One region of the Staphylococcus hyicus genome, then DNA from elsewhere that is predicted to be linked to it. Evidence: riboswitches for the same ligand, from Rfam matches in the RefSeq annotation. Region 1 holds a riboswitch; each other region holds the start of a gene.
The links. A riboswitch is a leader RNA that binds a small molecule or an ion and turns the genes downstream of it on or off. The one in region 1 is predicted to bind thiamine pyrophosphate.

Region 1 (2,275 bases):
AACCAACACAGGTTTTATCGTGTATTTAATTGCAGAACCTGGCGAACATCGTGAAACTTATTTGGCCGAAACATTAGAAGAAGTCGAAAAAGGGATTAATCGCTTATCCAATCAACTGCATGGTCGTGACGTAAACTTCTTTATGTTTGAATCTACACTTGAAAATCCTGAAGCCGATGCAAAAACGACGGAAGATATCGCATTCCGCCGTCAATTTCTTACAAGTCATGGATTTGAAAAACAAACGCAAATCCCTTATATTCAACCTTCATTGGACCGTAAAGGAAAACCAGTGCCACTTGATTTATATATCAAAGCAAACATTCCTTTAACGAAAGATATCTATGGAACGAGTGTAAAATCATGCTATATTTTAAAATATGTATTTGCCAATCGCATACCACGACGTGTGATATATCCATTATTAATTAAAATGAATTTGAGTAAAGATATGCATGCCTAAGCCCTTGAAATCGAGTCATAAAGCCGTTACAATAAGGTAGAGGTAAGACTGACGGGTCACTGAACTCAGGCTACCGTAAGTCTAATACGACTGACAGAAAGGATTTATGAACATGCTAACAAAAGAGTTTGCACAAAAATCAGAGCTTAGTGAAAAGCAAGTGCGCAAAATTGTACAGCACCTAGAAGAACGTGGCTACCAGTTGAAAAAAACGGAATACCGTGGACGTGAAGCGACGGATTTCCAAGAAGAAGATATCGAATTATTCCAAGAGATTGCAGAACGTGTTGGACGAACGAACAGCTACGAGCTGGCATTTGAAGAATTAGAAAAAGAAAAAGACTTTTTACAAGTTATTGTTAAAGAGAACAATCAAAACTTACCATCGGATCAACAATTTCCTCAAATGATGCAAGAATTAAAAGCAGAAATCGACAAAATGCGTGAAGAGCGTCAATTATTAGGTCAAATGATTTCTCAAGTTCACCAACAACAAGAAGAGTTGAAATCATTACATACACAGTTGAACAATCAACTTGAAACAAACGCAAAATCTTTAAATGCCATCACTGAAAGTCAAAAACAGCAAGCAGATCAATTATCTAAAACACAGGAAAGTATCGAAACACACACAAAAGAACAACAAGAACTTGTGACAACACTTAAAAATAACCAAGAACAAAAAGGATTTTGGGCACGCTTATTCGGCGTCTAAAATTCAAATAAAATAAATACGCAATACAAGTGCTAGGGGTGCTCTTAAATGAGCTGAGAAAGACGTCATCTTAACTCTTTGAACCTGAAGTGGTTAGTACCAACGAAGGGAAGCCGTATGTGAACACAATTTATGTATCTGGAAAAAGTCTTTTTTCAGATTGTTTCAATACAGGTGACACCTCTTGCACAAGATCGCAGGAGGTTTTTTTATGCAAAAAATAATCATTATCGGTGGCGGCGTGATAGGACTTTCTATCGCTCGCCATTTATCAAACGCATCCTATGCCATTTCTATTATCGATCGTTCTACACCACGCATGAATGCATCTTATGCAGCTGGAGGGATGCTAGGGGCTCAAAATGAGTTCTTCGAAGATACCCCACTCTATCGCTTAGCAATGAAAAGTCGCACATTGATGCCACATGTTGCGCAACAACTCCACCACGACACAGGGATAGATATTGAATTCCAATGTCACGGCCTCATTAAAATCGCGACAGAAGTCACTCATATCGAAAATATCAAAAAACAATTTTCATTTTTAAAACAAGATGACCATGACATTCAATGGTTTCACACTCAAGACTTACGTCAAATGTTTCCGCACTTAAACCCCAATACGACGGCCGCATTTAAAATTCAAGATGATGGTCAAATCCATGCCAACCTTTATACTCAAGCGCTCACAAAAGCGGTAATATCTCAAAAAAACACGCAATTGTATTCACATACTGAAGTCACACACATTGAAAAACATCGAGGTGGCTATACCGTTCATACCTCTCAAGGCGCTATGATGACAGATTTACTGGTTATTGCGGCAGGTGCCTGGAGTGGCCAACTGTTATCAGATATACATATTTCACTACCTACCCGTCCTGTGAAAGGCGATGTGAAGTTAGTCGAAACCCAATCCCCTATTTTAAAGACGACCCTTTTTAATACAAATGGTTGCTATATCGTCCCTAAAAGACACAATCGGTATTTAATCGGTGCCACGTCAGAATGGGACAATTGGTCCACGGTTAATAATGAAAACAATTTAAAATGGCTAGATGACAAAAGTCAGGAAATGCTTCCACAACTACGTCATC
Region 2 (2,275 bases), 870 kb from region 1:
CGTAATTTCTTCTGCTTCAGGAATATTTGGCGTAGCAATATCAGCTAACGGAAGAAGTGTTGCTTTTAATTCTCTGCGTACCTGTTCAGACATTAAAGCATCTCCACTTTTCGCCACCATTACCGGATCTATGACATATGGCATGGTAGTTTTTTTAATGTAAGTTGAAATTAACATCATCATCTCAGAAGTAGGAATCATTCCTGTTTTTATAGCATGTGGAGGGTCATCCATAAAAACACTGTCGAGTTGCTCTTCAAGCCATGACGTTTCTAAATTATGAATATGCTGTACACCTAAAGAATTTTGTGCCACGATACTCGTAATGGCAGCCATACCATAGACACCACAAGCATGAAATGATTTTAAATCCGCCATGACACCAGCCCCCCCTGATGGATCTGTACCAGCAATCGTCAATGCAATGTTTAGCTTATGCATCGTATTCCCCCTTGAAGTCCCATTTTTCTTGCGTATATGCCATCTTAAAGAAGTGACGTTCATGAACAGTGCTTTCTAAAAAATTACGTTTTAATTGTTGACGTTCAGCGGCTGTGGCTTGTTTTGCACATTGGTTTAGCCAATGATCAATATGTAGCATTAAATCATCCATACCTTCTGCATAAAAAGCAAACCATGCGTGAAACGGATGATTAGCTGAAAAATCGTGTTCACGTAAGGCACGCAGCCCAATTTGTTGATAAACATATGGACAAGGCGCCATCGCCGCAATTGTATATGCTATATCATCAAAATGGTACGCATTAAAATACATGTGCTTGATATAGTGATCTGCAGTAGGGTACCATTCACCATCTTGAATAATTTCATTATATGATAAATGCACGTAATCTGCGAGAATATGATGTGCTTCTACTTCTCCAGAAGATGCAAATAAAATCTGGTCAGTTAGGAACTGAATTTCATTGGCCGTACTCACCTTTGGTATTAATAATGCATAAATTTTGGCAAATTCAAATAAATAGCGTGCATCCGCTTTCAAATAATGTTTAATGGCCGCTTTTGTAAGCGTCCCGTTTAACAATCCTTGAATAAAATCATCAGTATAAATTGCATCAATAATGGGTTGTGCTTCTTGCTTAAGTTCTTCAGCAAATAACATATCTTTACCCCTTTCCAATAAAAAAAGACTACTAAAATAGTAGCCTAGTCATCATAAAAGGATTTAATGTCTACGCTACTTCCCTACGTTAGTGTTAACTATATCAGGTTCAAAGGGTCTGAATACAATTCATCTCAGCCATACGGCTCCCCTAGTAGTCTTTGTATTATTTGTTTCAAACGTAACAAAACACGCCTTAAATAGCAATAAAAAAAGCACCGACTGATTGAAAGTCGATGCGTTTATATTTTACCACCATCCGTTAGCTAATCGGAATTGAATTGCACGGTCTACAGAACCGTAACGTGAATTTGCGTAATTAATCATACCTTGAGTTTGCGTAGTAACGCTACCTGTACCCCAAGCTTCTTTCGTTTGTCCTAAACCTCTATATCCAGCTGGACTTACAATATTTGGATTACCACCAGATTCAGGCATTACAATAGAATTCCACATCGCTGCAGTACCGCCAGCATTAATGAATTGTTGATATACAGACCCTGAACCAGCAGTCGTTCTCGGTGCTTGATAACTTGACGTTGTTTGTGTGTGAACATTTGAATATGAAGATGTGTATTGCGCTATAGGTGCATCATACGTTTCATAAGATTGTGATGACGTATATTGCGTAGGTGCTGTGTAATATGCTGCTTCATTGTATGAAGTCGTGTGATATGTAGTTGTGTTGTAACCCGTTGGTAAAACGAACTCTTGAGTTGCATGATAACCATGTGCGGCTGCCACTGCTTCAGTTACGTATAATTTTTCACCTGCAAAAATAAGATCAGACTCTAAGTTATTCCATTTTTTTAATTGTTCCACTGTTACATCATATTTTTTAGCAATTTTATTTAAAGTGTCACCCCATTGAATAAGATGCACACCCTCTTGTAATTGAACGTGTTCTTGATTTGCTGCTTCAGCATTAGTAGCAAATTGTGCCGCTGCTAATAAACCTACTGTTGATGTTGCTAAAAGTAATTTTTTCATTTAGTAATCCTCCAGTAATTGGTATAAAAAATTGTTATGTTCACAAATAATATAGCACCAGTCTTTTTCAATCATATAACAGTAATGTTAAATTAAACACCATTTATGTTACAAAAAGATTACAAAAAGCGCTAATCATGTGACGTGTCAACTCTTAAAATA
Region 3 (2,275 bases), 290 kb from region 1:
TCCAGAAGTGAATGTAAGTGCGAATGCGAACTTCTTCAAAATATTGCCCCCTTATATCCTTAATTTTTTATTAAGTGACTTTAAGTATTAGATTCCATTTCATGGTAACAAAAATTAAAGTCAATGTGTGGGTTGTTACAAAGGTGTAATATTGTGACAAACTTAGTCTATTTGAAAAAAGCTTTGGATAGGTTGAAAGATAAGACTTTAGACCTATACCCTATTTTAAAGTTCGTTAAATATTAAAATGGTTGTAATAATTCATTAACTGTTTTAGCATATACATATTATAATGGGTTGGCGAGGAGGTTAGTCCATGTCAGTGCACACACATCAATCGAACGTAAAAAAATATCCGTTTCAATACGGTGAAGTGTGGTTGTTTTTTATGTATTATTGGGTGGTGTTTGGAATATCTGCGTATTTTGGACAGTTCTTACCATTTACATGGCGACAACCTTTATCTATCGCACTGTTAATACTTATTCTACTTACAATGGTAGTGCAACGGGAACGGTTTAGTGGTCTAATGATGTCACACATTTACACTATTGTATCTGGGCTGTTATCTTATGCGATGTTTACAGTTGCGTTAAAGGACCTAGGGCCAGACATCTTCTTTAAAACAATCCTATTAGCAATCGTTGGTTTTATCATTTTTGGCTTGATAGGCTTCTTTTTAATTAAAGATGCGTCAAGTTTAGGTAACTATTTATTCGTTGTGTTTTTAGCGTTAATTGTTGCAAGTTTAGTTGGTTGGTTCATTCATAATCCTATTTATCATACGTTCTTATCTGTAGTAGGATTGTTGCTTTTTTTACTTTATACATTGTATGATTTTAATAGAATGAAAAGAGGTGCTTATACACCTCGAGAAATGGGTTTCAATTTATTCCTAAATCTCTTTAGAATGATGCGTTACGTGTTGAACTTGGCACGTTACATACGTCGATAAAAAATTAATACCGTTTAAGTTACCACTGGAAGTGCCGTCAATTAGCGGCTGAGATTAAAATAGTGATTTTAAAATTCCTGTACCTGATCCAGATAATGCTGGCGTAGGAAAGTGGCATACGATTCATGGTTTTTATGCTACTTTTCTATGTTTAGAAAAGTAGTATTTTTTTTGAGGAAGTGACAATATGTTGATTGTGATTACCCCCTTTGAAATATTGAATAAAAACCACCACGAGCGTTTACTACGTATGGCGCCCTATATCGAAGGCGTGTTATTACGGACACCGATGCCTGAAAAAGATTTGATAGGATGGATTGAACATGTAATCGCACAGGGTTTCCCAAAAGAAAAACTCATTATTCATTCAAATACGACGTTGGCACAAACTTTAAATGTCAAACGGATTCATTTTCGAGAATTTCAAATTCCTAATGATTTTTCACCTTTAGGTTGGCATGTGAGTATGTCTGTTCATTCTGAAAAAGCTATTCACTATGCAATAAAGAGAGGTGTAGCATGGGGATTATATGGACATTTATTCCAGTCTGATTCAAAACCAGGTCTTAGTCCAAGAACGAAAAAAGAAGTAGTCAATGCGCTACATACACCGTTACCTCTTGTAGCAGTGGGGGGGATTGATTCAACGACGGTGGTCAATGTCCCACACCATTTTATTGGAATTGCAATGATACGTGCAGCGTTTCATCAAGATTTATCGCATATCATAAATATCGCAAATCAATGGTTAACACGAAGGAGGTGAGTCTTATGAGTTTAAATATTAACGGAGATGCCTTTGAAATAGATAGGCTTATGACGATTGCAGAATTGATTGAATGCTTAGAAATCGAAGGTAAACGTATTGCAATCGAACTTAATGGACAAGTAATTAAACGGTCATTATGGCCCACGTATACATTGTCAGATAATGATCAAATTGAAATTTTAGAATTTGTAGGAGGGGGATAAGATGTTAAAAATTGCACATTTTTCATTTGATTCAAGGTTGTTTTTAGGAACAGGGAAATTCGAGAGCGTAGCAGTTCAAAAGAAAGCCATTGAGGCATCAGAAACAAATGTTTTAACATTTGCGGTGCGCCGGATGAATTTAAATGATAGCACTTCGCCGCATTCACTTGCGGATGTGAATCTCGAAGCATTTATTACTTTTCCAAATACTGCAGGAGCGACAAACGCAGAAGAAGCAGTACGTATCGCTGAAATTGCAAGAGAAGCTGGTGTTTGTGACATGATTAAAGTTGAAGTGATTGGTGACAATGAGACGTTGTTACCGGATCCTTTTGAAACCTATCGCGC

Region 2: another riboswitch for thiamine pyrophosphate. It lies ahead of tenA (thiaminase II); the one in region 1 lies ahead of thiO (glycine oxidase ThiO).
Region 3: another riboswitch for thiamine pyrophosphate. It lies ahead of SHYC_RS10125 (thiamine phosphate synthase); the one in region 1 lies ahead of thiO (glycine oxidase ThiO).

The regions. Positions count from the first base shown of each region.
Region 1 covers NZ_CP008747.1:2,422,775-2,425,049, forward strand. Annotated here, with positions in the region: gene SHYC_RS11515 (hypothetical protein) at 1-463, shown strand, start outside; gene SHYC_RS11520 (DNA-binding protein) at 576-1,178, shown strand; TPP riboswitch at 1,203-1,306, shown strand; gene thiO (glycine oxidase ThiO) at 1,390-2,275, shown strand, end outside.
Region 2 covers NZ_CP008747.1:819,346-821,620, reverse strand. Annotated here, with positions in the region: gene thiD (bifunctional hydroxymethylpyrimidine kinase/phosphomethylpyrimidine kinase) at 1-441, opposite strand, end outside; gene tenA (thiaminase II) at 434-1,123, opposite strand; TPP riboswitch at 1,187-1,286, opposite strand; gene SHYC_RS03720 (LysM peptidoglycan-binding domain-containing protein) at 1,373-2,113, opposite strand.
Region 3 covers NZ_CP008747.1:2,137,151-2,139,425, reverse strand. Annotated here, with positions in the region: gene SHYC_RS10135 (LysM peptidoglycan-binding domain-containing protein) at 1-39, opposite strand, end outside; gene SHYC_RS10130 (Bax inhibitor-1/YccA family protein) at 317-955, shown strand; TPP riboswitch at 973-1,082, shown strand; gene SHYC_RS10125 (thiamine phosphate synthase) at 1,143-1,721, shown strand; gene thiS (sulfur carrier protein ThiS) at 1,727-1,927, shown strand; gene SHYC_RS10115 (thiazole synthase) at 1,929-2,275, shown strand, end outside.